Linked DNA regions of Rhodopseudomonas palustris. The protein of the gene in region 2 interacts with the protein of the main gene of each other region in a pairwise test. Links are inferred from orthologs where the notes say so. Each region holds a gene or a part of one and is shown on either strand. Other genes may lie near its edges.

Evidence for each region.
Region 1: the proteins of dprA (region 2) and recA interact in binary tests that used the Bacillus subtilis proteins (3 or more experiments, as listed by UniProt). The link is inferred for Rhodopseudomonas palustris from one-to-one orthologs.

Annotation. Positions count from the first base shown.
Region 1 is NZ_CP019966.1:4,238,287-4,252,977, reverse strand. The notes cover bases 11,332-14,193. They hold recA (recombinase RecA), read left to right. Parts: upstream 11,332-12,147; coding sequence 12,148-13,239; downstream 13,240-14,193. Other genes in these bases: gcvP (aminomethyl-transferring glycine dehydrogenase), read right to left, coding at 13,671-14,193; RPPS3_RS19695 (hypothetical protein), read right to left, coding at 11,402-11,659; RPPS3_RS19700 (hypothetical protein), read left to right, coding at 11,332-11,384. Also shown: RPPS3_RS19770 (Ig-like domain-containing protein), read left to right, coding at 1-239; RPPS3_RS19765 (inner membrane-spanning protein YciB), read right to left, coding at 246-839; RPPS3_RS19760 (hypothetical protein), read right to left, coding at 985-1,614; RPPS3_RS19755 (SET domain-containing protein), read left to right, coding at 1,756-2,490; RPPS3_RS19750 (hypothetical protein), read right to left, coding at 2,608-3,006; RPPS3_RS19745 (helix-turn-helix domain-containing protein), read left to right, coding at 3,157-3,978; RPPS3_RS19740 (DsbA family oxidoreductase), read left to right, coding at 4,051-4,716; RPPS3_RS19735 (GNAT family N-acetyltransferase), read right to left, coding at 4,717-5,871; RPPS3_RS19730 (caspase family protein), read left to right, coding at 6,101-7,555; RPPS3_RS19725 (PaaI family thioesterase), read right to left, coding at 7,612-8,073; RPPS3_RS19720 (peptidylprolyl isomerase), read left to right, coding at 8,202-8,330; RPPS3_RS19715 (hypothetical protein), read left to right, coding at 8,371-8,637; RPPS3_RS19710 (Crp/Fnr family transcriptional regulator), read left to right, coding at 8,798-9,475; RPPS3_RS24675 (hypothetical protein), read right to left, coding at 9,546-9,686; RPPS3_RS19705 (hypothetical protein), read right to left, coding at 9,980-10,366; RPPS3_RS24670 (hypothetical protein), read right to left, coding at 10,756-10,902; and 2 more genes. UniProt on the Bacillus subtilis protein: Multifunctional protein involved in homologous recombination, DNA repair and competence.
Region 2 is NZ_CP019966.1:3,436,746-3,451,344, reverse strand. Bases 7,986-10,755 are described here. They hold dprA (DNA-processing protein DprA), read right to left. Parts: upstream 10,054-10,755; coding sequence 8,917-10,053; downstream 7,986-8,916. Other genes in these bases: plsY (glycerol-3-phosphate 1-O-acyltransferase PlsY), read right to left, coding at 10,183-10,755; RPPS3_RS16060 (hypothetical protein), read left to right, coding at 8,445-8,660; topA (type I DNA topoisomerase), read right to left, coding at 7,986-8,198. In the rest of the region: rpmG (50S ribosomal protein L33), read right to left, coding at 117-284; RPPS3_RS16085 (MFS transporter), read left to right, coding at 581-1,828; RPPS3_RS16080 (NUDIX hydrolase), read right to left, coding at 1,862-2,617; RPPS3_RS16075 (DUF983 domain-containing protein), read right to left, coding at 2,687-3,115; rnr (ribonuclease R), read right to left, coding at 3,115-5,460; more of topA, read right to left, coding at 5,463-7,985; more of plsY, read right to left, coding at 10,756-10,794; RPPS3_RS16045 (dihydroorotase), read right to left, coding at 10,969-12,270; RPPS3_RS16040 (aspartate carbamoyltransferase catalytic subunit), read right to left, coding at 12,290-13,243; ipdC (indolepyruvate/phenylpyruvate decarboxylase), read left to right, coding at 13,436-14,599. UniProt on the Bacillus subtilis protein: Protein that helps load RecA onto ssDNA during transformation. Binds cooperatively to circular ssDNA, is able to bridge different segments of DNA. Favors the loading of RecA onto SsbA- or SsbB-coated ssDNA and formation of RecA-DNA filaments.

The DNA.
Region 1 (14,691 bases), 800 kb from region 2 along the record:
CCGGTCCGCACGGTCTGCCGACCGGCACGGTAAGCTTCCGCGACGGTGACCGGGTGATCGCCGCGCACGTGCCGCTCGATCGCACCGGACTGGCGGCATTCACCACCTCGGCACTCGACAATGGCGTCGGCGGCATTGTGGTCGTGTACGAAGGCGATCATCACTACGCGCGGGCCACTGCGCAGCTGGCACCGAACGAAGATCGCGCGCTCGCGCTCGCCGCCGCCCCGCGGATGTAGTCGCCGCTAAGATTCGGCCGGGATCGGCGTCGATGCGGCCGGTGCTGCAGTCGCGGCTGAGGCCCGCCGCCGGCTGCGGATCGCGAAGCGAAACACCAGATACTGCGCGGCGAACGCTGCGACTTTGAACGCCGGCGCGATCACCATCACGTAGAACGTCCACAGCTTGATATCGCCGGTCAGCGCCGCCGCGATTACCCCGGCGCCGAGCACCAGCATCAGCGCCGCCCACGCGTAACCGGCGATCCGCACATAGTCCGGGATGGTGTCGCCGACGATCGGCGGCACGTAGCGCAGCATCCAGTCCCGGCGCAGCATCAGCAGCCCGACCGCGATGTGGCCGACGCTGGGCTTGATCAGGACGAAGCGCGGATCGTTGGTCAGCAGCGTGGCGCCGCCGAGCACCACCACCAGCGCGACGCTGGCATAGGCCATCACGTCGAGCCGCTGGCCCTTTACTTTGGCGTAGATGAACTGCCCGACCGCGCCGAGCACGGCGACGATCGTCGCCAGCGCGACGTTGCCGGTCGAGAAATACAGCACCACGAAGACGATGGTGGAGAAGAAGTCGCTGCCGAGCTTGGCGAACACCGCCTTCATTGCACGTTTCTCCGCTGTCGCGCCGCCTGCGGAGAACCGCGGCGGAGCGACGTCGCCCCGCCCGATTGTGCGTGGCCCCTCGAGGGAAGTAAACCGCAGCCGCCCGCCGACAAGGGGCGCGTGCCGTTTTAGGGCCGGGGAAACCTCAGTTCGGCGCAACCAGGGCGGTGGCGCGCCCCGGGCTGCCGAACGGCTTGGGCTTGTCCTTGCCGCAGGCAAAGCCGCGCGCCAGCTCGTCGGCCGCCTGGCGTGCCACCTCGTTGGCGTTGCGGTTGGCGGCGACGTCCACATAGGCGACGTGGCACACCGCGCCGGGCGGCAGCCGCGTCACCAACAGCATCTGCTTGGTGTTGGGCCGGCCGCCTTTGCCGAGATCGTCGTTGTCGGCGAGGTGCCAGCGCTGGATGATGGCGAACGGCTTGCCGGCGCCGTCGAGCCGCCATTCGACCGTATCGGTGGTGGAGTTGAACGGGCCGAACGAGGTTTTGGCCGCCGGCTGGGCGCTGGCATCCTTGTAATTGCGGCCGACGCTGACGCTCTGGCGCAGGTCCATCTCCGATACGACCACCACCAGCCCGTCCTGGCCGGGGCACAGCCACTCGCCGCTATCTTCCGGTGCGCCGCCCGGCCGCGCGACCCGGCACGCCTTGGGAGCGGTCGAACTATAGACGCTGCTGGCGCCGTCAGCCTGAGCCGGCGCCATGAACGCGGCCGAAATAGTGAGCGGGAGCAGCACGGCGAGGGCGGGGAGCAGTCGCATTGGCAGGCCTTGCATCGCAGCGGAACCTTTGTCGGTCGGCGTCCGGCTGGGGAAGGTTCGAGCAATTTCCGCTCAGGTACTGCCCTTTGCGGCGGAATCGCTCTAGAACGGCGCCTTCGTGTGTCCGTCCTTTAGCCGCGTTCGAATCGAAGAACCATGCCGCTGTTGTCGAATGACCATTACCGCGTCGGCCGCTCCAAAACCGGGCTCGGCCTGTTCGCCGTCAAGCCGATCAAGAAGGGCGCCAAGATCATCCGGTATTTCGGGCCGCTGCTCGACGCGCACAACAAAAAGCACGACGGCATCGAAAACAAATACCTGTTCGAGTTGAACAAGCGCTGGACCATCGACGGCTCGGTGCGCAAGAACGTCGCGCGCTACATCAACCACGCCTGCAAGCCGAACGCTGAGTCCGACGTCAATCCGCGCAAGAAGCGCGTGATCATCCGCGCCATCAAGAACATCGAGCCGGGCGAAGAGATCAACTACGATTACGGCACCGATTACTTCAAAGCCTATCTGAAGCCGATCGGCTGCAAGTGCGTCTCCTGCGAGAAGAAGCGCAAGAAGAAGGCTGCCGAAGCCCGTGCCGAGAAAGCCAAGCTGAAGCTGAAGGCCGAGCGCAAGGCGCAAGCCGAAGCCGAGAAGGCCGCCCGCAAGGCCGCGAAGGCGGCCGGCAAGGCCAAGCCGGAAAAGCCGTCGAAGCCGGAGAAGGTCGCCAAGTCGAAGGCGCCGAAAGCGGTGAAGGCAAAAGCGACGGCGACGACGAAGGGCGCCGGCAAGGCACCGAAGACGAAGGTCGTGACGGCAAAGGCCGGCAAGACCAAAGCGGCGAAGCCGGCCAAGACCACGTCTCGCAAGGCGACCACCGGCAAGTCCAAGGCAGCCTGATTGTAGTCGCGGCCTCTCCAATCGTCATTGCGAGCGAAGCGAAGCAATCCAGCTCCGTGCACTGAGTTCCTGGATTGCTTCGTCGCTACGCTCCTCGCAATGACGGAGAAGCGGTGCTTATGCAGCGACCGCTGCGCCGCTCCGCTTCAACCCGATGAATTGCAGCTCGGCGAAGATCCCGACCGCCGTCGCCTGCATCAGCACGAAAGCAATGCCGAGCGCGTTCGGTGCGACTGCGCCGCCGAGCAGCAGTGCGACGCTCGCGAGCGTCCATAGTGCGTTCCCGCCGATCACGATCAGCACCAGCGCCCGTGGCAGCACGCTGCGGGTACCGAGCCAGCCGACCAGGGCGGCGTAGCCGATCAGGAACAGTCCCGTCTCCAGCAGCAGCGGCTGCGGCAGGGCGAGCAGGCGCGAGAGTGGGCCGGCCGCCAAGCTCAGCAGCAACGCCATCGCGCCGCTGACCACAGCGTCGGCCTGCAGGGCGCGGCGGAGCAGCGTGGACGGATGGGTCATAGAGGATTGGATCATGGAACATCTCCTTCGGTTGCAGCGATGCCCCGAAGGATGCCGAGATGCGCGACGCAATTCGATTACCTGGCAGGTCAGAAACGCTTTACCTCGGAGGTCATGGATGCTGTGCGGTGTGCGTGCTAGCGTTCGCGCATGAACACCAACGTGTCTTCGATCAATGCCGCCGCCGGCGCGCAGCCGGTCCGGATCGGCGATTACTTGCGGCAGTGGCGGCAGCGCCGCCGGCTCAGTCAGCTTGATCTCGCGCTCGACGCAGAAATATCCGCGCGGCATCTGTCGTTCGTCGAGACGGGACGCGCCTCGCCGTCGCGCGAGATGGTGCTGCGGCTCGCCGAGCGGCTCGACGTTCCGCTCCGTGAGCGCAACGTGCTGCTCGTCGCGGCGGGCTTCGCACCGGCGTTCCCGCAGCGCTCGCTGGATGACCCGGCGCTCGCCTCGGTGCGGGCTGCGGTCGATCAGGTGCTTGCCGCGCACGAGCCGAACCCGGCGCTGGCGGTCGATAGGCACTGGAACCTGGTGTCGGCCAACCGCATGGTCGCGCCGATGCTCGACGGCGTTGCGCCGCATCTGCTTGCGCCGCCGCTCAACGTGCTGCGGCTGTCGTTTCATCCCGAAGGTTTGGCGGCACGCACCGCCAATCTGGGCGAGTGGTGCGCGCATCTGCTGGAGCGACTACATCGGCAGTGCGAGACCAGCGCCGATCCGAAGCTGATCGCGCTGTACGAAGAACTGAAGACCTATCCGGTGCCGGCGCGCGCCGCACCGATCGCAGCGGATGCGGTCGCGGTGCCGTTTCGCCTGCAGCTCGGCGACGAGGTGCTGAGCTTCATCTCCACCACCATGGTGTTCGGCACGCCGATCGACGTCACCCTGTCGGAAATCGCGATCGAGACATTCTTTCCGGCCGATGCGATCACGGGGACGCGATTGCGCGAACTGGCCGCGCGGCTCTGATCCGCCTTGTCCGGCGTTGCCTGCGCCCCATCTGTGTGGGACTGTGCCGGCAACGACAACGAGGAGGCGCCGATGAGCACGCTGAAGCCGCTAACGATCGACGTGGTGTCCGATGTGGTCTGCCCCTGGTGCTACATCGGCAAGAAGCGGATCGAGCAGGCGATCGCGCTGGCGCCGGAGGTGCCGGTCGAGCTGATCTACCGGCCGTTCTTCCTCAATCCCTGGGTGCCGCGCGAGGGCATCAGCCGCGACGAGTATCTGACCAAGAAGTTCGGATCGCCGGAGCGCTACAAGGAAATCGCCGGCCGCATCGCCGAGACCGCCGCGCAAGAGGGACTGGAATATCACCCCGAGCGCGTGCAGCGGCAGCCGAACACGATCGATTGCCATCGCCTGATTCACTGGGCGAGCGCGGTCGGCCACGGGCCGGCGATGAAGCAGCGGCTGATGGAATTGTACTTCCGCGACGGTGGTGATCTCACCGATCCTGAGGTGCTGGTGCAGGCGGCGGCCGAATGCGGCCTCGATGCCGCCGACATCCGCGCCCGGCTCGCCACCGATCAGGACGTCGAGGAAGTCTCGGCGCAGGCGCAGGAAGCCGCCGACAAGGGAATCTCCGGCGTGCCGACCTACGTGTTCATGCACCAATACGCGGTGTCCGGCGCGCAGGAACCGGCGCTGATCGCCCGTGCCATCCGTAAGCTGTCGGCGGAGCTGAACGCGGAAGCCGCGGAGTAATCAGCGCTTCAACAGCCGCTTGGCGAAGTGCCGCAGCCGGTCGCGCGCCGACAGCGTAGCAACGATCGGCGCGAACAGAGGATCGCGTTTGCGCAGCGGCAACACCAGGTCGCCGACCGCGAACCGGCCGCGCCAGATCGGATCGATCATCGGATGCTGGGCGCTGGCAGTGGAGTCGGCAAAGCGGATGTCCGGATCGGCGCAGAGATGCCGGGTCAGCGCCAGTGTCAGCAGCACGCCGGGCGAACAGCGGGCGAAGCTCTCGTCGATGCCGAGCTTGAAGAAATAAGCGCGGTCGGCGTGGCGCAGCACGATGCCGGCTGCGATCGGCGTTGTGCCGGCGGACAGGGTGATCACCTCGCATTGGCCGCGCGAGGCCAGCGCGATCGCGGCGCTGCGCAGCCGGGCCGCAAGCTCCGGCTGCCGCTTCAGCGAGCTGCCGCGGCGGCCTTTCCAACCGCTGTCTTCCAGCGCCAGAAAAATGTCGAACGCCCGCGCTGCCTCGTCGGCAGTTTTGGCCACGGTAAAGCGCACCTCGCCGTGCTCGCCAAGACGACGCTCGAGACGGCGCAGGTTCTTCAGCTTCTTGGTATCGAGGTCCTGGCGCAGCAGGGCTTCGCCGTCGCGGCTGGCGTCGAGGCCGGCGCGGGTCCAGCCGTTGATCAGGCGCGGACTGAGCCCTTCGGTGGCGAGCACGCGCGTGAACGCCGCCATCGCTTCGCCTTCGCGGGCGACGTCGCGTAGCACCAGGGCGCGGGCGCCGGCAGCGCGCGCCTGCGCCATCATCTTGGCGGCGGCGTCATCGGCTGCATCGCGGTCAAGCAGCGGCGTATCGAGCGAGCGGAACGGATCGGCGGACACCAGCGCCGGCAGCGGCAGACGGAACGCGCGCCAGCACGAGATCACCGGCAGGACGCCGATCAGCCGGCCGGCGGAATCCTGCGCGGTCAGTGCGCGCGGGACCGCGTCGTCACCATTCGCTGCAATCACCCATTCTGGCAGGTAGTAACCGTTCGGCTCGATCACCCGGGTCGCCAGATCGCACCAGGCTGCCTTGTCGATCGCGGCGACCTCGGGCAGCGCGCCGGGAGCGGCGGTCGTTGGCGCGACGGCGCGGCGATGCACGAACGGCGTGGTGGGGAACGTCTCGGCCAAAGCTCTCGGTCCTGAATTGTCAAAGCGCGTCCGAAGCAAGCCCCGGCGCGACGGCCAGGAGACTAACCGCCGACTCCCAACATCACCTTGGTTCCACGAGGCAATTTGCCGACAATGTTAACCGCAGCTTTCCTCGCACGCCGCCTTTCGGCGTCGAATTGCCACGTCGCCTGAACCCGCTCTCGCCGGGCGGCGACCAAGAGCGGTCATTGGTCGGCAAGGAGACGCCATGCGACGCGCGATGCTGAAGGCCGCGGCGACCGCCGCCAGCCTGCTGTGCGGAGTGGCTGTTGCGGCCGCGGAAAGCCGGGTCGCGCTGGTGATCGGGCAATCGGCCTATCGGGCGGTGCCGGCGCTGCCCAATCCGGTGAACGACGCCAAGGCGATCGCCGCGTTGCTCGGCGAGGCCGGCTTCGAGGTCACCGAGGCGTCCGATCTCGGCCAGACCGAGCTTCGCGCCAAGGTCGGCGACTTCGCCGCCACGGTCGCGGCGAAAGGGCCGGAGACCGTTGCGCTGGTGTTCTATGCCGGTCACGGTATCCAGGTGGACGGCGAGAACTATCTGATCCCGGTCGACGTCGATCCGAAACGCGAGGCCGACATTCCGCTGCAGGCGGTGCGGCTCGACGACGTGCTCAACACGCTCGGCTCCGTGCCGAGCAAGAGCCGGATCATCATGCTCGATGCCTGCCGCAACAATCCGTTTCCGAGCATCAATAAGACGACAGGGCAGGGGCTGGCGCTGGTCGATACCAAGTCCGGCGCGCCCGGCACGCTATTGTCGTACTCGACCTCGCCCGGCGCCGAAGCCGAGGATGGGGGCGGCGCCAACAGCCCTTACACCACCGCGCTGCTCAAAGCGGGGCGCGAGAACGGGCTGAAGATCGAAGACACCCTCAAGCGGGTGCGGCTCGCAGTGCATCAGGCAACCGAAGGCCGCCAGACGCCGTGGGAGAGCTCGTCGCTGGTCGACGACTTCCAGTTCTTCGCCGCATCGGCCGCCGCGCCAACCGACACCGCGGCGCCGAAGCCGCGCACGGTCGAGGAGTGGCGCGCCTTCCTGAAGGGCAAGCCGGTGGATCAGGCCAACATGTTGATCGTGTCCGACGGTTCGGCCGACGCCTATGAAGCGTTTGTCGGGCTCTACGCCGAGCCGCCGTTTGCACCGGAGGCCAAGCGCTGGCTCGACCGCCATCGCCGGATGAAGGCCTGGAGCCGGGCCGTGCTCATCAACACCGGATCGGCCTATTCGGCGTTCCTGACCGAATATCCCGACAGCGACCTCACCGCGACCGCGCGCAAGCTCGCCGAGCGGCTGCGCAATCGCCCCGACAACGCGGTGGTGGTGCCGGCCGCGCTCGCGACGCCGGTGGTTGCCGCCGTGGCGCCGACCTGTCCGTGCGGGCCGAGCGCTCCGGTGCTGCAGCAGAAGGCTGAGCCCAAGAAGACCGATGTGAAGAAGACCAAGAGCCGGGCCGAGCGCGACGATCCGCCCAAACGCAGCGGCAAGGCCTCGCGGACCCGGGTCTATGTCGAGGACGAAGACGACGGCGTGGTGCGGCGGCCGCCGATCTACGATCCGCCGCCGGGGCCGGTGATTCAGTTCGGCGGCGGTTTCCGCGGCGGCTACGGCGGTGCGTATCGCGGCGGCGGCCAGACCGGACCGAGCCGCGGCCGCTATTGAACGCGGCAACTGGACGGCTGTCGGCGCGGCGCCTGTGAAGCCGCCGCCCGGGCCGCTCACAGCATCGCAAATGCGCTCGACACCATCGCCACCGGCTTGCCGTCGGAGGCGCCGAGCAGCGTGACCCGTCCAAAGCTCATGGTGCGGCCGAGCCTGACCAGGCGGGCGTCGGCGATGACGTCGGTCGAGGCGACGGCTTTCAGGAAATGGGTGGTCTGATCGACCGTGGTCATCGGCCGGAAGCCGCGGTTGCCGGCGCAGACCGCAAACACCATCGCGGTGTCGGCCAGCGCCATCAGGGCCTGGCCGCAGACCACGCCGCCGCTGCGACATAGCCGCTCGGAAAACGCCATCCGCAAAGTTGCGCCGGGCTGCCAGTCAGCCGGGCCGCCGGACGGCGGATCGAGCTCGAGGGTTTCGATCGACAGGCCGAGCTCCAGCACCCAGGGCGCGAACGCCTCCTGCAGCATCTGCCGCGCCTCCTGAAGGCCGAACTCCGCCGCCTGCTGCTCTGCCATGCGTCTCTCCCTGACTCGTTGATTATCCGCATGTTTCGCGGCGTTTCGCAGCATCCCATCCGATTCGGGACGGCTTGAAAACGACACGGTCGATCCCTTAAGTTCGGCGGCATCCGAAAGGGGACACGATGGTCAGACGAGTTGCGTTGGTGGTCGGCCTGGTGGTGACGGCGATCGTGCTGAACGGTTGCACCAAATGCGGTCCGATCTGGGAAGATTGGCAATCGCCGAAATCCTGCCGGTCGGATCATCTGTAGCGCTGCGGCCGGGCACGGCTCGCGCGAAAGGGAGTTTGCGATGAAGATTCTGCACGGCGTTGCCGTCCTGGCCCTGCTGACGGGGCCGGCTTTGGCGCAGGGTGAGGGCCCGCACGTCAATCTGGTGCCGGAGATCGAGCACAAGTCCCCGGAAGAGAAGGCCCAAGACGCGGTGCGGCAGAAGGCCTACCAGGAATCGCTGCGTAAGATTCCGGATGCGCAGGCGCCGAACGATCCGTGGGGTGGCGTCCGCGGCGCCGAGGCGACCCAGCCCAAGGCCAAGCGCAAGACTCACCAGAGCAATTAAGCTCGTCTAACGGCCACTGCTGCGGCGATAGGCAGGTGGTCAAAACGGCACAGATTTTTTCTGCGATTTGAGGATGATGCGCGGACGGAACCCCGGCGTACGCAACTCGTTGCGCGGCCGGATCCGACTAACTCATTCGTTTTCGTTCGCAGGATATCACGTGACGTCGCGCGAGGTGCCGTTCGATCCAAAGGTCTTTCTTCGCAGTGCAGGTACGGGACGCGCCGTTCTGCAATTTCGCGCCGGCCAGACCATTTTCACGCAGGACGAAGCCGCCGACTGCGTGATGTACATCCAGCAAGGCCGCATCAAGCTGTCGGTGATGTCGGAGCAGGGCAAGGGCGCGGTGGTCGCCATCCTGCAGCCCGGACAATTCTTCGGCGAAAGCGGTCTGCTCGATCATCGCCGCCGTGCGACCGCGATTGCGCTGGAAGACTGTACCCTCACCAGCATCACCAACGCGTCGATGATGGCGACGCTGCAGCGTGAGCCGGCGATGTGCGAGCTGTTCACCCGGCACCTGGTGGCGCGCAATTCACGGGTCGAAGACGATCTAATCGATCAGCTGTTCAACAACAGCGAGAAGCGCCTGGCGCGGCTGCTGCTGCTGCTTGCGGACCCGGCCGAGGCGTCGCGGCCGGTGCCGATCGAGATCAGCCAGGAGACGCTGGCGGAGATGATCGGGACGACCCGGTCACGCGTCAGCTTCTTCATGAACAAGTTTCGCAAGGCCGGCTTCATCGACTACAACGGCCGGATCGAGGTGCATCCCACCTTGCGCAATGCGGTGCTGCCGGACCGGCCCCGCGCGGTCGAGCCCGCCCGAAAGCCCGAATAGCTATCGCAATTGATGGATGGAGTGCGGCGGACCTCGTCCGTCTGGGGCCGGCGCGCTGTCGCGGCGCCGGCTATTTCTTCTTGTCGCCGAGCAGGCTGCCGGTGCGGCGATCGACGAAATGCATCTGCGCGCACGCCGGGCAATGCACCAGCTCGAACGTGGTCTGTGCCGAGCTTCCGGGGTCTTCCTGCAGCCAAGCCTGGACCTTCATCCCGGTCCGGGGACACTGATAGAGCACATGCGACATTGGAAGGCCGGTTCCGCCTTTAGTTCTAGGAGAACGACTTGCCGGGTGCGGCCGTCCATGCGCTTGATCTAGATCAATTAGCGTATGATTTTACCGTTAAATTGCGACTGAATCGCATGCAAGCTTAATCCGGTTAATACTGCCGGTAATCGATGCGGGCGTTCACAACCGAATCGTCAAGCCGCTGATCCTGAACGCAAAAGGCCGCCAGCGTCGGACGCTGGCGGCCTGTGCTGGTTTGCTCAACCCTCGCGCGATTACTTGCGGGCGCAGCTCACCTCGATGCGCACCGAGCTGGCGCCGCAGCGCGCGGTCATGATGCCGTTCTCGATCGTGATGTTGTCGCTGAACCGCGCCGAGCCGTTGCCGACGCACAGCGCCGAGACCAGCGCCTCGTCGGCACCGCAGGCGGTGGGGCAGCCGTTGGCCGGGCAGCTGGTCGAGGTCAGGGTGCGGACGCTGGAGATCGAGGCGCCGTCCTTGCCGGCAGGGCCGGCAGGTCCCGCCGGGCCGGCGGGGCCTTGCGGACCGGCTTCGCCTTGCGGTCCGCGCGAGCCTTCGCCGCAGCCCGCCAGGGCGATCGCCGCGCCCGTCAGCGCGATCAGCGTGCCGATCCGAAATCTGTCCATGGCCTGCCGGCGCATTCCTGTCTCCTTGTCGGTAAGGGCCGGTGCCCAAGCAGCACGCGGCGATGACGAGCCTGATTGATACAAGGCGGGCGCTGTCCTGCGCACCCGCGGCGCGAGCCTAGAGCATGTCGGGTTCCGAATGAAACGGAACCTGCGCGGCACTCGCAATGATCAGAGGAGCGACGATAGGGAGGGGCAACCTGTCTGGCGCTGCGACGGGACGAGCGCCGTCACTGACCCACCAAAAACTGTACCCGCAAAAAACAAGGAGCCCCGAACGAGGCCGTGTTCGGGGCTCCGGTCACGGTCGAAACTCCCCACCTCTAGAAAGCTCGGCAATGACGGCCGCAGGCTAGCGGCGGCCGCTCGGCATTGCCTATGCGTAAAATCAAATACCGTTGGCGTTACGAACCGCCATGCCCATGATGGGCATGATGCTGGGTGAGCTGCGCGATCAATTGCTTCAGCACCCGGCGGCGGTCTTCGTCGGTCGTCTCCGACAGCAGTCGGCGATACAATTTCAGGTTTTCGTCGCGGAGAAATTTATCCAAGACGCTCTCCTGTTCGTTTGCTCCCATAGGACGCGGCGGCCATCGCAGCGCGCGCGCCCGTCAGTCACGTCTCCTGTCGAAGCGGATGGCACCCTCAGGCTAGTACGAGCGAAAATGCCTGTCGATCCGAAATGCTGTCCGCCAGTTCCAGGGGGAGCGGTCGGCGCTGTCAGGAAAACCCTGATCTGCCGATACCGCCGCTGCGGCCGATTGCCCTCAGCCGAAGGAATGGATGGTGGAGCGGGGCGGCTGCGGTAAAGCTGGCGCGCGGTCATTGCACGGGACGATGGAAGATGAGTTTTTGGTACGTGGTCGACGCCGTCGCGGTCGGAATCATCCTGCCCTGGATCGTCGCGACCTATCGGCTGCTCGAAGCCTTCAAGCGCGGCACCGGCGCGGGCCTGACCAAATGGGCGATCTACGCCGCGGTCTGCGTGCCGGCGATGCTGCTGGTGATGTGGGGCATCCAGAACCTGCGCTGAGCCTTCCGGCGCAGCGTTCACAGCCGCTCAGTGCCGCCGCCATACACCGCCGCCGCGGTGCCGCCATTGCGGATCCGCCGCGCCTCGGTCATCGCCCGCTGCACTCCGAGATCGGCGGAGTCGCTGGAGAAGGTGATCAGCCGGTTGCAGTTCGGGCACTGGGTCTGAAACCCCTCCCGCATGTTCTTGATCTTCTCCCGGAACGTCACGCGGCAGCGGCCGCACAGCACCCGCACTTTGTCCGGGATCTTCGGAGTGGCAAGAAGGCTATCCATCCTGTCAGTTGTGGCGAAGCCGGGTTGAGAAAGGATGAAGGCGCGGCACGGGACGCCGGTTCGCGCCGCGGGACGCGAGCTGATTTGAATAGGAGGCTCGACCAAGCTTCAAGCGCGAGCTAATCGCTTGCTGATGTTATTCGGCCGGCAGAAAACGCCCGCGACTTGCTGCTTAGCAGGCGGCCGTCCCGACCTGGTTAGTTTAGCTACACTGTAGCTTGGCGTTTCTGTTCGATGCCGTCGTGGACTCGCTCTGCTGGCTAATCGGCCCTGGCTCGCCTCCCGACCGCACGTCGTCAGGATTGGGCGATTGCATTCCAACTCCAGCTTCTACCGAGTTCCGAAATTGTGCCGCTGGTCCTCGTGAAAGCTCCGGATTCCGACAAGAACATATTGCGAACTGAGAACAAATGGGGTACGTTGATTTTGCCGGCTGAGCCCGGCGCCTGTTTGTCCAGTTGGCGAATCCGTCCATAAGGAGCACGTTGATGGCTGCCCCCACCGCATTGCGTATCGTCGAAGGTTCTTCCATGGACAAATCCAAGGCGCTCTCCGCCGCGCTGTCCCAGATCGAACGTCAGTTCGGTAAGGGCTCGGTGATGAAGCTCGGCAAGAACGACCGCGCGATGGAAATCGAGACGATTTCCTCCGGGTCGCTCGGGCTCGACATCGCGCTCGGCGTCGGCGGCCTGCCGAAGGGCCGGATCGTCGAAATCTACGGGCCGGAATCGTCGGGCAAGACCACGCTGGCGCTGCATTGCGTCGCCGAAGCCCAGAAGAAGGGCGGCATCTGCGCCTTCATCGACGCCGAACACGCGCTCGACCCGGTCTATGCCCGCAAGCTCGGCGTCAATGTCGACGACCTGCTGATCTCGCAGCCCGACCATGGTGAGCAGGCGCTGGAAATCGCCGACACGCTGGTGCGCTCCGGCGCGATCGACGTGCTGATCGTCGACTCCGTGGCGGCGCTGGTGCCGCGCGCCGAACTCGAAGGCGAAATGGGCGACGCACTGCCCGGCCTGCAGGCCCGCCTGATGAGCCAGGCGCTGCGCAAGCTGACCGCGTCGATCAACAAGTCCAACACCATGGTGATCTTCATCAACCAGATCCGGATGAAGATCGGCGTGATGTACGGTTCGCCGGAAACCACCACCGGCGGCAACGCGCTGAAGTTCTACGCCTCGGTCCGCCTCGACATCCGCCGCATCGGCGCGATCAAGGAGCGCGACGAGGTGATCGGCAACCAGACCCGCGTCAAGGTGGTGAAGAACAAGCTGGCGCCGCCGTTCAAGCAGGTCGAATTCGACATCATGTATGGCGAGGGCGTCTCCAAGATGGGCGAGATCCTCGACCTCGGCGTCAAGGCCGGCATCGTCGAGAAGTCCGGCGCCTGGTTCTCCTATGACAGCCAGCGGCTCGGCCAGGGACGTGAGAACGCCAAGTCGTTCCTGCGCTCCAACCCGGACATGACCGCCAAGATCGAAGCGGCGATCCGCCAGAACTCCGGCCTGATCGCCGAACAGATCCTCGCCGGCTCGCCCGAACGCGACGCCGACGGCGAAGAGCCGATCGAGGAGTGAGATGGCTCGCGGCCGGCTGATGCCTGTCGCATGATTTCAGGTCGGCGAGCGGTATGCCGGCCTGGAGCCGATCTTTTCTGAAGCCGACTTTTTTAAGACGGCGAGTGCTGCGACCCCCTGTTGCCGGGGATCCCGCGGCGCTCGCCGCATTCGTTTGGGGAACGGCTTGATCTCTGCTCGGGACTGAAGAGGCTGTGTCGAAGCGCTGTTCTCAAACAGACGTCATGCGCGGCCCTAACCCGCCTGCGCGGCCGTAGCCGCTCCGGCGCGTCGAAGGCCCACGCATCATCGCGCGCAGCGCGCACAACCGAGGCAATTGCGAAAAGGATGGATCGCCGGGTCGAGCCCGGCGATGACGTTGTTCTTCGTGGCCGAGGCTGCCTCGGGCCGAGGCTGCCGGCCTCTCAATGCCGGCGAGCCAGCGGCGGCAGCTACTCCGCGGCCCGCGCGTAGTCCGCCGCCAGTGCGTAGTCCTCGACCGGCGGGCACGAGCAGATCAGGTTGCGGTCGCCGTAGACGTTGTCGACGCGGCCGACCGGGCTCCAATATTTGTCGGTGCGCGAGTTCGGCGCCGGGAAGCAGCCTTCGGTGCGCGGATAGGGCCGGGTCCACTCGGCGCTGGTGACGTCGTGCGCGGTGTGCGGCGCGTGGCGCAGCGGTGACTGTTCGATCTTGTAGCGGCCGTCCTCGACCTGCGCGATCTCGCGGCGGATCGCGATCATGGCGTCGCAGAACCGGTCGATCTCGGCCTTCGATTCCGACTCGGTCGGCTCGATCATCAGCGTGCCGGGCACCGGGAAGCTCATGGTCGGGGCGTGGAAGCCGTAGTCGATCAGCCGCTTGGCGATGTCGTCGACGGTGACGCCGGTGGTGGTCTTCAGCGCACGCGGATCGACGATGCACTCGTGCGCGACCCGGCCGCGGGCGTTGCGATACAGCACCGGGAAATGCGGCTGCAGCCGCGCCGCAATGTAATTGGCGTTGAGGATCGCGATCTCGGTGGCCCGCTTCAGGCCGGCCGCCCCCATCATCAGGATGTAGATGTAGGAGATCGTCAGGATCGAGGCGGAGCCCCACGGCGCCGCCGACACCGTACCGCCGCCATGCAGGCCGCCGTTCAGCGGTTCGCCTTCGGCCGGATGGCCCGGCAGGAACGGCGCCAGATGCGCGCGCACGCCGATCGGGCCCATGCCCGGACCGCCGCCGCCATGCGGGATGCAGAAGGTCTTGTGCAGATTGAGATGGCTGACGTCGGCGCCGTAATCGCCGGGGCGGGCGAGGCCGACCTGCGCGTTCAAATTGGCGCCGTCCAGATAAACCTGACCGCCATGGGCGTGGACGATGTCGCAGATGTCGCGGATGTGCTCTTCGAACACGCCGTGGGTCGACGGATAGGTGATCATCACCGCGGCGAGATTCGCCGAATGCGCCTCGGCCTTGGCGCGCAGGTCA
Region 2 (14,599 bases):
GACCGGCCGCTCCACGTGGAGTTCAACCGCAGCCTCATCCCTGCTGGAGCAGGCAGCAAATAGAAACGGGGCCCGAAGGCCCCGCGGAAGGAATGCCGTCAGCAGGCCGAAGCGGCTTACTTGATCTTGGCTTCCTTGAACTCGACGTGCTTGCGCGCGACCGGGTCGTACTTCTTCTTGACCATCTTGTCGGTCATGGTGCGCGAGTTCTTCTTCGTCACGTAATAGAACCCGGTGTCGGCCGTCGACACGAGCTTGATCTTGATGGTGACCGCCTTGGCCATGATCTCAAACCTCGAATTTCGGAATAAACAGGCGAGGTCGAACGTCAGGACCCGCGTTTGGCCGGCAAACTAGCCACGGCTGCCCGAAAGTCAAGGTTCTCTGCAGGGATAGGCGACCGGGATCGACGAAATCGCCTCCAAGCCCTGAAATTCGCACCCAAAGCGGCCAAAAGCCGGGCAAATCCGACAAGACAGCGTTCCGCGCATCGCAGATCTTCCTACGGCCGCCCTCGATTTCGGAGCGCTGCGACCCATCTTCGGAACCTCGACCCCGATTCTGTCACGAAAGGCCCCAGATGAGCGTCAGTGAGCCGGCCCTGCGCATTGCGGAGAATTCTCAACCCGAACCTCCACCGAAGCCGGGATCCTGCGGGGCAGCGCTGCCGGGTCCGGCGATGAGCGCGGGGCTGACGTTGGCAATGGCCGCTGCCGCGGGCATCAGCGTCTCCAACATCTATTACAACCAGCCGATGCTGGGGGTGATCGAGCGCGACCTCGGCAACCCCGCGCTCACCGGGATGATTCCGACCGCCACCCAGCTCGGTTATGCGGTCGGGCTGTTCCTGCTGGTGCCGCTCGGCGACCTGACCGACCGCCGGCGGCTGATCACCGGGCAGTTCGTGCTCCTGGCGGTCGCGGCCGCGCTGGTGGCGTTGGCGCCGTCAGCCTGGCTGATCATCGCCGCGTCGCTGGCGCTCGGCGCCTGCGCGTCGGTGGCGCAGCAGGTTGTGCCGTTTGCCGCGGCGTTGGCGGCGCCGGAGCGCCGCGGCAAGACCATCGGCCTGGTGATGGCCGGGCTGTTGTGCGGCATCCTGCTCAGCCGGACGGTGGCAGGATTTGTGGCCGGTCACCTCGGCTGGCGGGAGATGTTCTGGCTGGCGGTGCCGGCGGCGCTCGGTACTGCGGCGCTGATGGCGTGGCTGCTGCCGCGCCATCACGGTCACCTCGACATCAGCTATGGAGCGGCTCTGAAGTCGCTGGCTTCGTTATGGCGTCAGCAGCCGGATCTGCGGCGAGGGACCGCGGTGCAGGCGGCGCTGTTCGCGTCCTTCAGCGTGTTCTGGACGGTGCTGGCGCTGCATCTGCAGGAGCCGAAGTTCGGGCTTGGGGCCGAGGCCGCGGGCCTGTTCGGCCTCGTCGGCGTCGTCGGGGTATTCGCGGCGCCGATCTCCGGCCGGATCGCGGATAGAAGCGGGCCGGGCCCGGTGATCGCGCTCGGCGCCGCGCTGGTTTTGGTGGCGTGGATGTTGTTCGGGCTGTGGGGCAGCATCGCCGGACTGCTGATCGGCGTGGTGGTGATGGATTTCGGCCTGCAGGGCGCGCTGATTTCCAACCAGCACATCGTCTACGCGCTGGTGCCGGAAGCGCGAAACCGGCTCAACACCGTGTTCATGACCGGGATGTTCATCGGCGGATCGATCGGCTCGGCCGGCGCGGCCTTCGCCTGGGCGCACGGGGGCTGGACGGTAGTGAGCCTCTACGGCGGCGCGCTGGCGGCGATCGCCTTGCTGCTGGAACTAACGGCACGGTGGTCGCGCCGTTAGTTCGAGTGTGCTGGTGAGATGCAGGCCGGGCGCTCAGCCGCCCGGTAGCATGTCCTTCTGCATCTTGCCGCCGTAGAAGTGGAAGAACGGCAGCGCGGCGTCGTGGCGCAGCGGACCGGTGGCAAGCCGGCGATCGAGTTCGCCGAGCACGTTCTTGGTCATCGGATGCAGATCGGCGAGCGGCTTGGAGCCGAGCTCGACCCACACCAGCTCGACCAGCTCGGCATCCGCATGCACCACGCCCTCGACGCGGTGTGCGATTGCCGAAGCATCGGCGGTGAAGAAGCGGGTGTCGAACCGCTTGATGCGGCCGGGCGGAGTGATCGCGCGCGCGATCAGAAACAGGCCGGACGGATCGGGCAGCAGGCCGGCTTCGGCGAAAGGCTGCCACGGACCGTCCAGCTTCGCTTTGGTTTCAGTCTTGCAGCCGAGGCACAGCCCGGTCTCTTCGCAGGCTTCGCGGATCGCCGCGATCGCCAGCGCGCGGGCGCGGGACGGCGTGGTCTTCGGGCTGCCTTTCAGCAGATTGGCTTCGAGCTCCGGCGGGATCGGCGCTGCGACCGGGACCCGGACGTCGCTTTTGTCGACGCGGCCGCCGGGAAACACGAACTTGCCGGGCATGAACACGACGTTGTCGTGGCGCTTGCCGACCAGCACCTTCGGCGTCGAGCCGCTGCGGTCCACCAGGATCAGCGTCGCGGCGTCCTTGGGGCGGAAATAGGGGTGGTGGCTGGCTTCCTGGTGATCCTGCTCGACCTTCGGTTCGGTCTGTGTCGCGGATTCGGTCATATCGCTCCCGTTGTCGTTTCTTGTTGGTGTTGTTGTTCGTCGTTGTGCCGCCGCGTGGGAATCGCGCCGTCAGTGGTCCGGGTTGGTCTCGTCGAAGCCGTGCATCCGGAATGCCCATTGCAATCCGACCACGGCGCCTTTGACCGGCTGCAGCAATAGCAGCGAAGCCAGCAGGGTGAAAGGCAGGTAGATCGCCAGCTGCAATTCCACCGGCGGCGCGTAATGCGTCTCGATCGACAGCGCGATCGGCACCACGATGTGGCCGACGATGACGATTACAAGATAAGCGGGAAGGTCGTCGGCACGGTGGCCGGTGAAGTCCTGGCCGCACTGTGTGCAGCTGTCAGCGGTCTTGAGGAACGCGCGAAACATCCGGCCTTCGCCGCAGTTCGGGCAGCGGCCGCGGAAGCCACGCCACATCGCCTGCCAGACGTTGCGCTGCTGCGACGGGGCGGATTGCGGAGGCCAGACGATCGGCTCGCGGGTCAGCGTGCTCATCAGCGTTTTCCTCTCCCGGACTTGGTTTTTTGTTTCGGCTTGGCGGTTTTTCGCGGCTTCACCCGTCCGGGCTTGGCGCGCGCCGTCTTGCCGTTCTCGGTTTTCAGCTTGGCCTTGCTCTTCCCCTTGGTCTTGCGTGCAGTCTTGCGGTGCGTGAATTCGACGCTGGCGTTGCTCACCAGCTCGAACCGCAGCGCGCCGGCCACCGGTGCAGCTTCCACCAGCTTGACGTCGACCACATCCCCCAGCCGGTGCATGGCCCCGCTGCGCGAGCCGATGAGCGCATGGCGGGTTTCGTCGTAGTTGTAATACTCGTCGCCGAGCGAGCGGATCGGGATTAGCCCGTCAGCGCCGGTGTCGCTCAGCTTGACGAACAGGCCGGCCTTGGTGACGCCGGAGACGCGGCCCTGGAACGTGGCGCCGATCCGGTCGGCGAGATGATGCGCGATCAGCCGGTCGACCGTCTCGCGCTCGGCCTTCATCGCGCGCCGCTCGGTAAGCGAGATCTGCGCGGCGACTTCCGCCAGCGTCTCGGTGGTCTCGCTCGGCGGCAGCGCGCCGTCGCCGAGATCGAGCGCGCGGATCAGCGCGCGATGCACCACGAGATCGGCGTAGCGGCGGATCGGCGAGGTGAAGTGTGCGTAGCGACGCAGATTGAGGCCGAAGTGGCCATAATTCTCGGCGGCATACTCGGCTTGCGCCTGCGACCGCAGCACCACCTCGTTGACCAGCGGCTCGGAATCCTCGCCTTTGACCATCGCCAGAATGCGGTTGAACTGCGCCGGCCGCAGCGCACCTTGCTTGGCGAACGACAGATCGAGCGTCTTCAGGAAGTCGACGAGGTTGTGGACCTTCTCGACGCTGGGCTCATCGTGAACCCGGTAGATCAGCGGCAGCGCCTTCTTCTCCAACATCTCGGCGGCTGCGACGTTGGCGAGGATCATGAACTCCTCGATCAGCCGGTGCGCGTCGAGCCGCTCCGGCACGATGACGCGGTCGACAGTGCCGTCCGGCTTCAGGATGATCTTGCGCTCGGGCAGATCGAGGTCGAGCGGATCGCGCTCGTCACGGCCGCGCTTCACCACCGCGTAGGCTTCGTAAAGCGGCTTCAGGATGGTTTCGAGCAGCGGGCCGGTGATGTCGTCGGGCTTGCCGTCGATCGCGGCCTGGGCCTGTGCGTAGCTCAGCTTTGCCGCCGAGCGCATCAGCACGCGGTGGAACGAATGCGAGCGCTTGTGCCCCTGCGCGTCGATCACCATGCGGACGGCAAGAGCGCCGCGCGCGTCGCCCGGCTTCAGCGAACACAGATCGTTGGAGATCCGCTCCGGCAGCATCGGCACGACGCGGTCGGGAAAGTACACCGAATTGCCGCGGCGCAGCGCGTCGCGGTCGAGTGCCGAGCCGGGGCGCACGTAGTAAGCGACGTCGGCGATCGCGACATGCAGGATGACGCCGCCTTTGTTGTTCGGATCCGGATCAGGCTCGGCGTGGACGGCGTCGTCGTGGTCCTTGGCGTCGGGCGGATCGATCGTCACCAGTGGCAGATCGCGCCAGTCTTCGCGGCCCTTCAGCGTCGCCGGCTCCGCGGCTTCGGACTCGCGGATCGCGGAGGTAGAGAATTCCTGCGGGATATCGTGGGTGTGGATCGCGATCAGGCTGATCGCCTTTTCGCTGGCCAGCGAACCGAGCCGTTCCTTGACGCGGCCTGAGGCGAGGCCATAGCCGCGGGTGCGGATCAGGTCGACGCTGACGAGATCGCCATCCTGCGCGCCGCCGGCATCGTGCGCCGCGATGTTGAGTTCGCGGCCGGCCTGCTTCTTGTCGACCGGCACCATCCGGCCGCCACCTTGCGGCAGCGCGCGGAAGATGCCGAGGATACGGGCCTTGCCGCGCTCGAGGACACGGATGACACGGCCGACATAAGCGGGGCCGGCCTCGCGCGGATCGGCGGTCTCGACATGCAACAGCGCGCGATCACCAACGCCTGCTGCGGTGCCGGGCTTGATCCGGCGCGGCGTATGGATGCGGATCTTCGGCGCGTCGCCGTCCTGCTCGTCCCATTCGGACGGGGTGGCGATCAGTTCGCCGTCGGCGTCGCGCGAGACGATATCGGCGAGCAGGGTCGGTGGCAGCGTGGCGGGCTCCGACACCTTGCGGCGGCCGCTCTTGCGAATACTGCCGCCGTCGGCGAGCTCGCGCAGCATGCGCTTCAGCTCGGCGCGATCGGCATTCTTCAGGCCGTATTCGCGCGCGATCTCCCGGGTCCCGACCTTGCCGGGGTGGGCACGGATGAAGGCGAGGAGAGTGGCCTTGTCCGGAAACTTCGCGTCGCGCGGCTTGCTCACATCTATCCGTTCTTGGCGGCGCTACCCTTGGCCGCGTCTTTAGGCTCGGCGGCCTTCTTCGCTGCTGTCTTTGCGGCGACAGGCGCGCGCGCCTTGCTGGCGGCGGCGCCTTCAGCTTTCGGCTTGGCCTTCTTGGCAGCCGCCTTTTTCGCGGGCTTGGCTTCACCGTCGGCATCGGCCTTTTTGGCCGCGGCTTTCTTGGCCGGCGCCTTCTTGGCCTTGCCGCCGCCCTTGGCGGCGCGCTCGTCGAGCAGCGCGATCGCTTCGGGCAGGGTGATGGTGTCTTCGGTTTTGTCGGAAGGGATCGTCGCGTTGACGCCGCCGGCGGTGACGTACGCACCGTAGCGGCCCTTCTTCACAGCGACGGCACCGAGGCTCGGATGATCGCCGAGCGCCTTGCCGGGATCGGAGCCGAACCGCCGCTTGCTCGGGCCCTTGGCGATTTTCTCGGCGATCAGCGTCACCGCGCGATTGAGGCCGATGGTGTGCACATCGTCGCCGGCCTCGAGGCTGGCGTAGGTCTTTTCGTGCTGCACATAGGGCCCGAACCGGCCGATGCCGGCCTTGATCGGCTGGCCGGTCTCCGGGTGCTTGCCGACTTCGCGTGGCAACGCGAGCAGCTTCAGCGCCATTTCGAGATCGACGTCGGACGGCGAGGTGCCCTTCGGGATGCCGGCCCGCTTCGGCTTTTCGCCCTCGGCGTAGTCCTTGGCCTCGCCGAGCTGGATGTAGGGGCCGAACCGGCCGGACTTCACCGCGACCTCGAGGCCGCTGTCGGGATCGGTGCCGAGCACACGATCGGCATCCCCGGCGCTGTCGGAAGCGAGCGGCCGGGTGTAGCGGCATTCCGGATAGTTCGAGCAACCGACGAAGGCGCCGAATTTGCCGGCTTTCAGATTGAGCTTGCCGGTGCCGCAGCTCGGGCACTGCCGCGGATCGCCGCCGTCCTCGCGCGCCGGATAGATGTGCGGGCCGAGCATCTCGTCGAGCACGTCGAGCACCTGGGCGACGCGCAGGTCCTTGATCTCGTCGACCGCGCCGATGAAGTCGCGCCAGAAGTCGCTCAGCACCTGTTTCCAGGACACTTCATTATTGGAGATGCGGTCGAGGTCTTCTTCGAGCCCGGCGGTGAAGTCGTATTCGACGTAGCGGGTGAAGAAGCTCTCCAGGAACGCGACCACGACGCGGCCCTTGTCCTCGCCATGTAGCCGCTTCTTTTCCAGCCGGACGTAGCCGCGATCCTTCAGTACCTGCAGAATGGAGGCATAGGTCGAGGGCCGGCCGATTCCGAGCTCTTCCATCCGCTTCACCAGCGAGGCTTCGGAAAACCGCGGCGGCGGTTCGGTGAAATGCTGCGTGACGGCGAGGGTCTCGCGCTTCAGCGCCTCGTTCTCGGTCATCGCGGGGAGGCGGCGGGAATCCTCGTCCTCGGAATCGTCGTCGCGGCCTTCCTGATAGGCGGCGAGGAAGCCATCGAACTTCACCACCTGGCCGGTGGCGCGCAGCTCCAGCAAGCGCGACCCGGCTTTCGCCTCGATGTCGACGGTGGTGCGCTCCAGCTCGGCGGACTCCATCTGGCTGGCGACGGTGCGGATCCAGATCAGTTCGTACAACCGGGCCTGGTCGGAATCGAGGTTGCGGCTGACGTCGGACGGCCGGCGCGACAGGTCGGTTGGGCGGATCGCTTCGTGGGCTTCCTGTGCGTTCTTGGCCTTGGCGGTGTATTGGCGCGGCGCTTCCGGCACATAGGCGCTGCCGAAATCCTCGGCGATCACCTTGCGCGCCTGGGTGATGGCGGACGGATCGATCTGCACACCGTCGGTACGCATATAAGTAATGAGTCCGACGGTCTCGCCGCCGATATCGACACCTTCGTACAGCCGCTGCGCCACCCGCATGGTGTGGGCCGGCGGGAAGCCGAGCTTGCGGCTGGCTTCCTGCTGCAGCGTCGAGGTGGTGAACGGCGCGTAGGGGTTGCGGCGCGCCGGCTTGGCTTCGACGGTGGCGACCCGGAAGTTCGCCGCCTCGATTGCCTTCTTGAAGTCTTCGGCCTCGGCGCCCGTGCCGATGTCGAGCCGCTGGATCTTCCTGCCGTCGGCGCCGACCAGGCGGGCCTCGAAGGTCTCGCCGCGCGGCGTCGCCAGGGTGGCGATCAGCGACCAGTACTCGCGGGGGACGAACTTCTCGATTTCCGTTTCGCGGTCGCACACCAGGCGCAGCGCCACCGACTGCACACGGCCGGCGGACCGCGCGCCCGGCAGCTTGCGCCACAGCACGGGGGAGAGGGTAAAGCCGACCAGATAGTCGAGCGCCCGGCGCGCCATGTAGGCGTCGACCAGAGCGCCGTCGATCTGGCGTGGGTGCTTCATCGCGTCGGTGACCGACTGCTTGGTGATGGCGTTGAACACGACGCGCTCGACCTGTTGGTCCTTGAGCGCACGCTTCTGCTTCATCACCTCCAGCACGTGCCAGGAGATCGCCTCACCCTCGCGATCAGGGTCGGTGGCGAGGATCAGCTTGTCCGCACTCTTCAGAGCTTTGGCGATGTCGTTGAGCCGGCTCGCGGCTTTCGGGTCGACTTCCCAGATCATTTGGAAGTCGGCGTCCGGGTCGACCGATCCGTTCTTCGCCGGCAAGTCGCGCACGTGCCCGAACGAGGCCAGAACCTCGTAGGACGAGCCGAGATATTTGTTGATCGTCTTGGCCTTCGCGGGCGACTCGACAATGACGAGGTTCATCGCATTCCAAGCATCAGATGAAGAGAAAAAGGCCGGTCTGCGAGACTCGCGCCGGCCAGATTGCCCGGAACATGGGTGGTGACAGGGGCGCTGTCAAATCGCCGCTCGGGCAGGACGCCACATCTTCCGACCACCTGGGCCTGAAATTCACAAAACATAAACCTAGAGATGCACAACCTATGCGTGTATATCGCTCTTCATCCATCTATTTTGGAGTGGATCGATTCCGCCAGGAATGGTGCCCCAATGTCACCGCCGTCCGACAGCAAGAAGAGCTCCCGTTACACCCGTCCCGGCGACGGCGGCCCCGTGGAAGCAGCCCAATACCTGTCAGAAGCGACAGGTCAACTGATTCAGGTCGCCCAGGCGCATCGCCTCGACACTCTCTGTTACCTGCTCGACATGGCGCGGATGGAGGCCCGGGCGATCGTTCGCCGGCGGCGCAATTCCAGCACCGAGTGAACAAGTTCCCTGATCCTGCTGATCCGGCGGGGGTCTTCAGTCTGGTCTCAGATCTTAGGTGAGGTTCTGTGGGGGCCGTTCGGCAGTACAGCGTCGGCCAATGCCGACGCTGTCACGAGGCGGTTGCAGTTTACGTCTAATTAACCGAACCAGTTCACGATTCGAACGTCGGAGCGGGCCGGATGTACGTCCGCTCCTGGACAATGGCTCGAGGCTCACCGCTTCGGGCCGTTGGCTTTTTTGGAAGGCGTTTGCCTCAGCTCAGCGACACCAGCCCGCCGCCATGGCGCTCTAGCCTTCCGGCGAGTTCGAGCTCCAGCAGGACGGTGCGCACCGCCGCCGGTGCGATGCCGCTCAATCGGATCAGGTCGTCGATCCCCACAGGACTTGGGCCGAGCAGCGACAGGATGCGGGTACGGTCTCCGGCGTCGGGCTCGCCGGTGGGCGGAGCGTGCTCCGGCTCGCGGCCGGGCATCTCCAGCGGCCGCTCCAGGATTGATGCGACGGCCGCGACGATGTCGGCGGCCGAGGTGATCAGCGTCGCGCCTTGCTTGATCAGGTCGTTGGTGCCGGCAGCGCGCGGGTCGAGCGGGGAGCCGGGGACGGCGAACACCTCGCGGCCTTGATCTGCGGCGCGCCGAGCGGTGATCAGCGAGCCTGAGCGATAGGCGGCCTCGATTACCGCGACGCCGACGGCCGCGCCGGAAATCAGCCGGTTGCGGCGGGGAAAATCCTTGCCGCGCGGGACGTGGCCGAGCGGCATCTCGGAGATCGCCGCGCCGCGTGCCTGGATGATATCGAGCAGCAGATCCTCGTGCTCGGCCGGATAGATCTTATCGTGACCGCCGGCGAGGACCGCGACGGTGCCGCTGGCCAGGCTCGTCCGATGCGACGCCTGATCGATGCCGCGGGCGAGCCCGGAGATCACCACGAAGCCGCTCGCGCCGAGATCGGCGGCGAGCTGCGCGGCGAATTTCAGGCCGGCGCCGGAGGCATTGCGAGAGCCGACGATCGCGATCATCGGCCGCGCCATCACGGCGAGCGCATCGGGCAGGGCATGAACGCCGAGCAGCGGCGGCGCGTCGTCGATTGTGGTGAGGCGCGGCGGGTAGCCGGGCTCGCCCGGCGCGACCAGCTCGACGCCGATCCGCCTTCCGGCCTCAATCTCGCGCCGTGCCTCGTCCTCGGATGGAATCCGGCCCGCGCGCGCGGCGCCACCGCGCCTGGCGAGTTCAGGAAGCCGCTCCAGCGCAGTGCGCGCCGAGCCGAAATGATTGATTAGCGAGCGGAAGGTGCGAGGGCCGACATTGTCGGCCCGGATCAGCCGCAGCCAATCCACTCGCTGCGCTTCGGTGAGGACGGTCGTCCCCTGATCGCTGCTACGCTCGCCCACATCCGCCCCCGCGAGCGGCAGTGTTGCGCAACTTTAACGTGTGTTCAAGGTCGCCGACAGCGCGGCTGGAGGTATTATCTGATCGCGCCCGCTCAGCGCGATCGGGCGCCTTCGGAACAAGAGCGACGCTTACTTCTTCTGGCCGATCTTGCTCTCGGTGCCGGCCTGCAGCCGCATGATGTTTTCACGGTGCATCCAGAACAGCAGCAGCGTCAGCACGGCGAACAGCGAGGCGAGGGCGTCGTGGCCGAACCACCACAGGAAGATCGGGGTGACGAAGCTCGCCACCAGCGCCGACAGTGACGAGTAGCGGGAGGTGAAGGCCGTCGCTAGCCACATGATGCAGAACACCACCGCAGCCGGCCAGAACAGTCCGATCAGTACGCCGATATAGACGGCGACGCCTTTGCCGCCTTTGAACTTCAGCCACACCGGAAACAGATGGCCGAGGAAGGCGCCGAGCGCCGCCAGCATCGCGGCGTTGGCGGCGATCGCATCGGTGCCGGAGGCGAGATAGGCGGCGAGGATGACGGCGGCGGTGCCCTTCAGCGCATCGAGCAGCAGGGTCGCGGCGGCGAGGCCCTTGCGGCCGGTTCGCAGCACGTTTGTGGCGCCGATATTGCCGGAGCCGATCGAGCGCAGATCCTGGGTGCCGGCGATCTTGGTGAGGATCAGGCCGAACGGGATCGAGCCGAACAGATAACCAATCACCAGCGCGGCGATGTAGATCCCGATCATCACAACTCTCCAAACACTCTAGCGCGGCAATAAAGTCAGACGCTCCCGGTCATTGCGAGGAGCGAAGCGACGAAGCAATCCATTTCTGTGCTCGGTATTTCTGGATTGCTTCGCTGCGCTCGCAATGACGGATCGAAAGGCCTAGTTCAAGCGGCTGACTCAACCAGCCTTCAAATCTCACACATGCTCATAGACGGTGCGGCCGCCGACGATGGTGCGGGTCACCCGGCCGGAGAACCGCGCTTCGTCGAACGGCGTATTCTTGCACTTCGATTTCAATTCGTCCGGATCGACCAGCCACGGCACGTCGGGATCGATCACGATCAGGTCGGCGGGCGCACCGGAGCGCAGCGTGCCGCCGGGCAGGCCGAGCAGTTCGGCCGGACGGGTCGACATCGCGCGGATCAGGCTCAGGAAGTCCAGTTCGCCGGCGTGCACCAGCCGCAACCCGGCCGGCAGCATCGTCTCCAGCCCGATCGCGCCGTCGGCGGCTTCGGCGAACGGCAGCCGCTTGACCTCGACGTCCTGCGGATTGTGATCCGACATCACCACGTCGATCAGCCCGGAGGCGATCGCCGCGATCAGCGCCTTGCGGTCGGCTTCGGTGCGCAGCGGCGGCGCCAGCTTGAGGAAGGTACGATACGGCCCGATGTCGTTCTCGTTCAGCGCAACGTGGTTGATCGAAACCGACGCCGACACCGGCAGGCCAAGGTCGCGGGCGCGCTGCAGGATCTCCAGCGACTCGATGCAGCTCAGCGACGCGGCGTGGTAGCGGCCGCCGGTCAGCATCACTAGGCGAATGTCGCGCTCGAGCATCACCGTCTCGGCGGCGTTGGGGATGCCGGCGAGGCCGAGCCGGGTGGCAAACTCCCCCTCGTTCATCACGCCTTCGCCGACCAGGTCGGGGTCCTCGGTGTGGTGCACGATCAGCGCATCGAAATCGCGCGCGTAGGTCAGCGCGCGGCGCATCACCTGCGCGTTGGTGATGCTGAGGTCACCGTCGCTGAACGCCACCGCGCCGGCGGCCTTCAGCAGACCGATCTCTGTCATCTCCGCGCCGGCCAGACCCTTGGTGACGGCCGCCATCGGATGGATGTTGACGATCGCGGTGTCGCGGGCGCGGCGCATCACGAAGTCGACCGTCGCCGAATTGTCGATCACCGGGTTGGTGTTGGGCTGGCAGACGATGGTGGTGATGCCGCCGGCGGCTGCGGCCTGGCTGGCGGATGCGAAGGTCTCGCGGTGGCTCGCGCCGGGTTCGCCGACGAAGGCGCGCATGTCGACCAGACCGGGCGCGACCACCATGCCGGCGCAGTTGATGATGTCGGTGCCCTCAGGAACGCCGGCAGCACCGATGCCGCGACGGGCATCGCGGATCACGCCGTCGGCGATCAGCACGTCGCCGATGCCGTCGAAGTCGCGTGAGGGGTCGATCAGGCGTGCGTTGGCGAGCAGGATCGGGCGGCGATCGGTCAGCATGTTGTTTCCCGTTCCGGCATCAGGCGTTCGGCAGGTTGCGGGCGAGCGCTTCGAGCACCGCCATACGCACCGCCACGCCCATTTCAACTTGTTCGCGGATCACCGACTGGGCGCCGTCGGCGACGATCGAGTCGATCTCGACGCCGCGGTTCATCGGGCCCGGGTGCATCACCAGCGCGTCCGGCTTGGCGTAGGACAGCTTCTTCTGGTCGAGCCCGAAATAGTTGAAGTACTCGGCCGAGGAGGGCACGAACGAGCCGTTCATGCGCTCGCGCTGCAGCCGCAGCATCATCACGATGTCGGCGCCGTCGAGCCCTTCGCGCATGTCGCGCGCCACCTCGACGCCCATCCGTTCGATGCCCGCGGGCAGCAGCGTGGAAGGCGCAACGACGCGGACGCGGGCGCCCATGGTGTTCAGCAGCAGAATGTTGGAGCGGGCGACGCGCGAATGCATCACGTCACCGCAGATCGCCACCACCAGCCCTTCGAGTCGGCCCTTGTTGCGGCGGATCGTCAGCGCGTCGAGCAGCGCCTGGGTCGGATGCTCATGGGCGCCGTCGCCAGCGTTGATCACCGAGCCGTCGACCTTGCGGGCCAGCAGTTCCACGGCGCCTGAGGCGTGATGCCGGACCACCAGGATGTCCGGGTGCATCGCGTTCAGCGTCACCGCGGTGTCCATCAGGGTCTCGCCCTTGCGCATCGACGATGATGACACGCTCATGTTCATCACGTCGGCGCCGAGGCGCTTGCCGGCGATCTCGAACGACGACTGCGTCCGGGTCGAGGCCTCGAAGAACAGATTGACCTGGGTGCGGCCGCGCAAACTGGTGCGCTTTTTGTCGACCTGCCGGTTGAGCTCGACATACTCCTCGGAGAGGTCGAGCAGGCCGGAAATGTCGGCGGCGGAAAGCCCTTCGATTCCCAGCAGATGCCGGTGACCGAGGACGAAAGTCGATTTTGGGGCGGGGGTCATTAAAGCAAGAGCTATAGGGAGAGTTGGAAAGCCGGGCAAGCGCCAACGGGGCGCCGCGCGGAATAATCCCCCGGCGTTGTGGAACAGCCGGCATTTCGGCCTTGCAGCGTGTCACACTGGCGTGCGGTTGGTCGAAAGTCGGAAGCTCTGGTAAAGCGGTCCGGCGCTTTCCGTGCCCAGTCAGGAGCTCCCATGCCGACGCTTGCGACCGCGCTGCTCGACGCCCTCAAGGATCACGGTGCCCGGGAGATCTTCGGCATCCCCGGCGATTTCGTGCTGCCGTTTTTCAAGGTGATCGAGGAAAGCGGCACGCTGCCGTATTTCACGATGAGCCACGAGCCGGCGGTCGGCTTTGCGGCCGATGCGGCGTCGCGCTATCGCGGCAGCATCGGCGTCGCGGTGGTGACCTACGGGGCCGGCGCGTTCAACCTCGTCAACTCGATCGCCGGCGCCTATGCGGAGCGCTCGCCGGTGGTGGTGATCGCCGGTGCGCCCGGCGCGCGCGAACGCACGAGCGGTTATCTGCTGCATCACCAGGTCCGCACCGTCGATTCCCAACTTGCGGTATTCAAGGAAGTCACCTGCGATCAGGCCGTGCTGAGCGATCCGGCGACCGCGCCGGCCGAGATCGCGCGGGTGCTGCGGAGCGCACTCGAATTGTCGCTGCCGGTGTACATCGAGTTTCCGCGCGACATGGTCGACGCCAAGGTCGACCCGGTGCCGAAGCTGCCGCGGCGCGAAGCCGACGCCGGAGCGCGGGACGAATGCGCGCAAGAAATCCTGGATCGGATCGCCAAGGCGAAGTCGCCGGTGATGGTGGTGGACGTCGAAATCCGCCGCTACGGCGTCGAGCAGCAAGTCGCCGCGCTGGCCCGCAAGCTCGGCCTCCCGGTGGTGACGACATTCATGGGCCGCGGCCTGCTGGAGGGTGCCGACGACGTCGTGGCCGGCACCTATCTTGGCGCCGCCGGCGATCCGGACTTGTCGGCCCTGGTCGAGAGCGCCGACCTGGTGCTGATGTTCGGCGTCATCCTGTCGGACACCAATTTCGCGCTGTCCTCGAATATGACCGATCCGCGCCGCACCGTGCTGGCGACCGGACGCGAGGTGCAGATCGGCCACCACGTCTATCGCGATCTTCCGCTGGCTGACCTGATCGCCGGTCTCGACGCCCACGCCTCGCAGCATCCGCCGCGGCCGCGCAATGTCGGGAAGGGGATGTCCTATCCCCGGGGGCTGACCCTCGACGCATCGCCGATCGCGCCATCGGACATCGCCACCGCGATCAACGATCTGTTTGACCGCCACGGCAAGATGCCGATGACCGCCGATATCGGCGATTGCCTGTTCACCGCC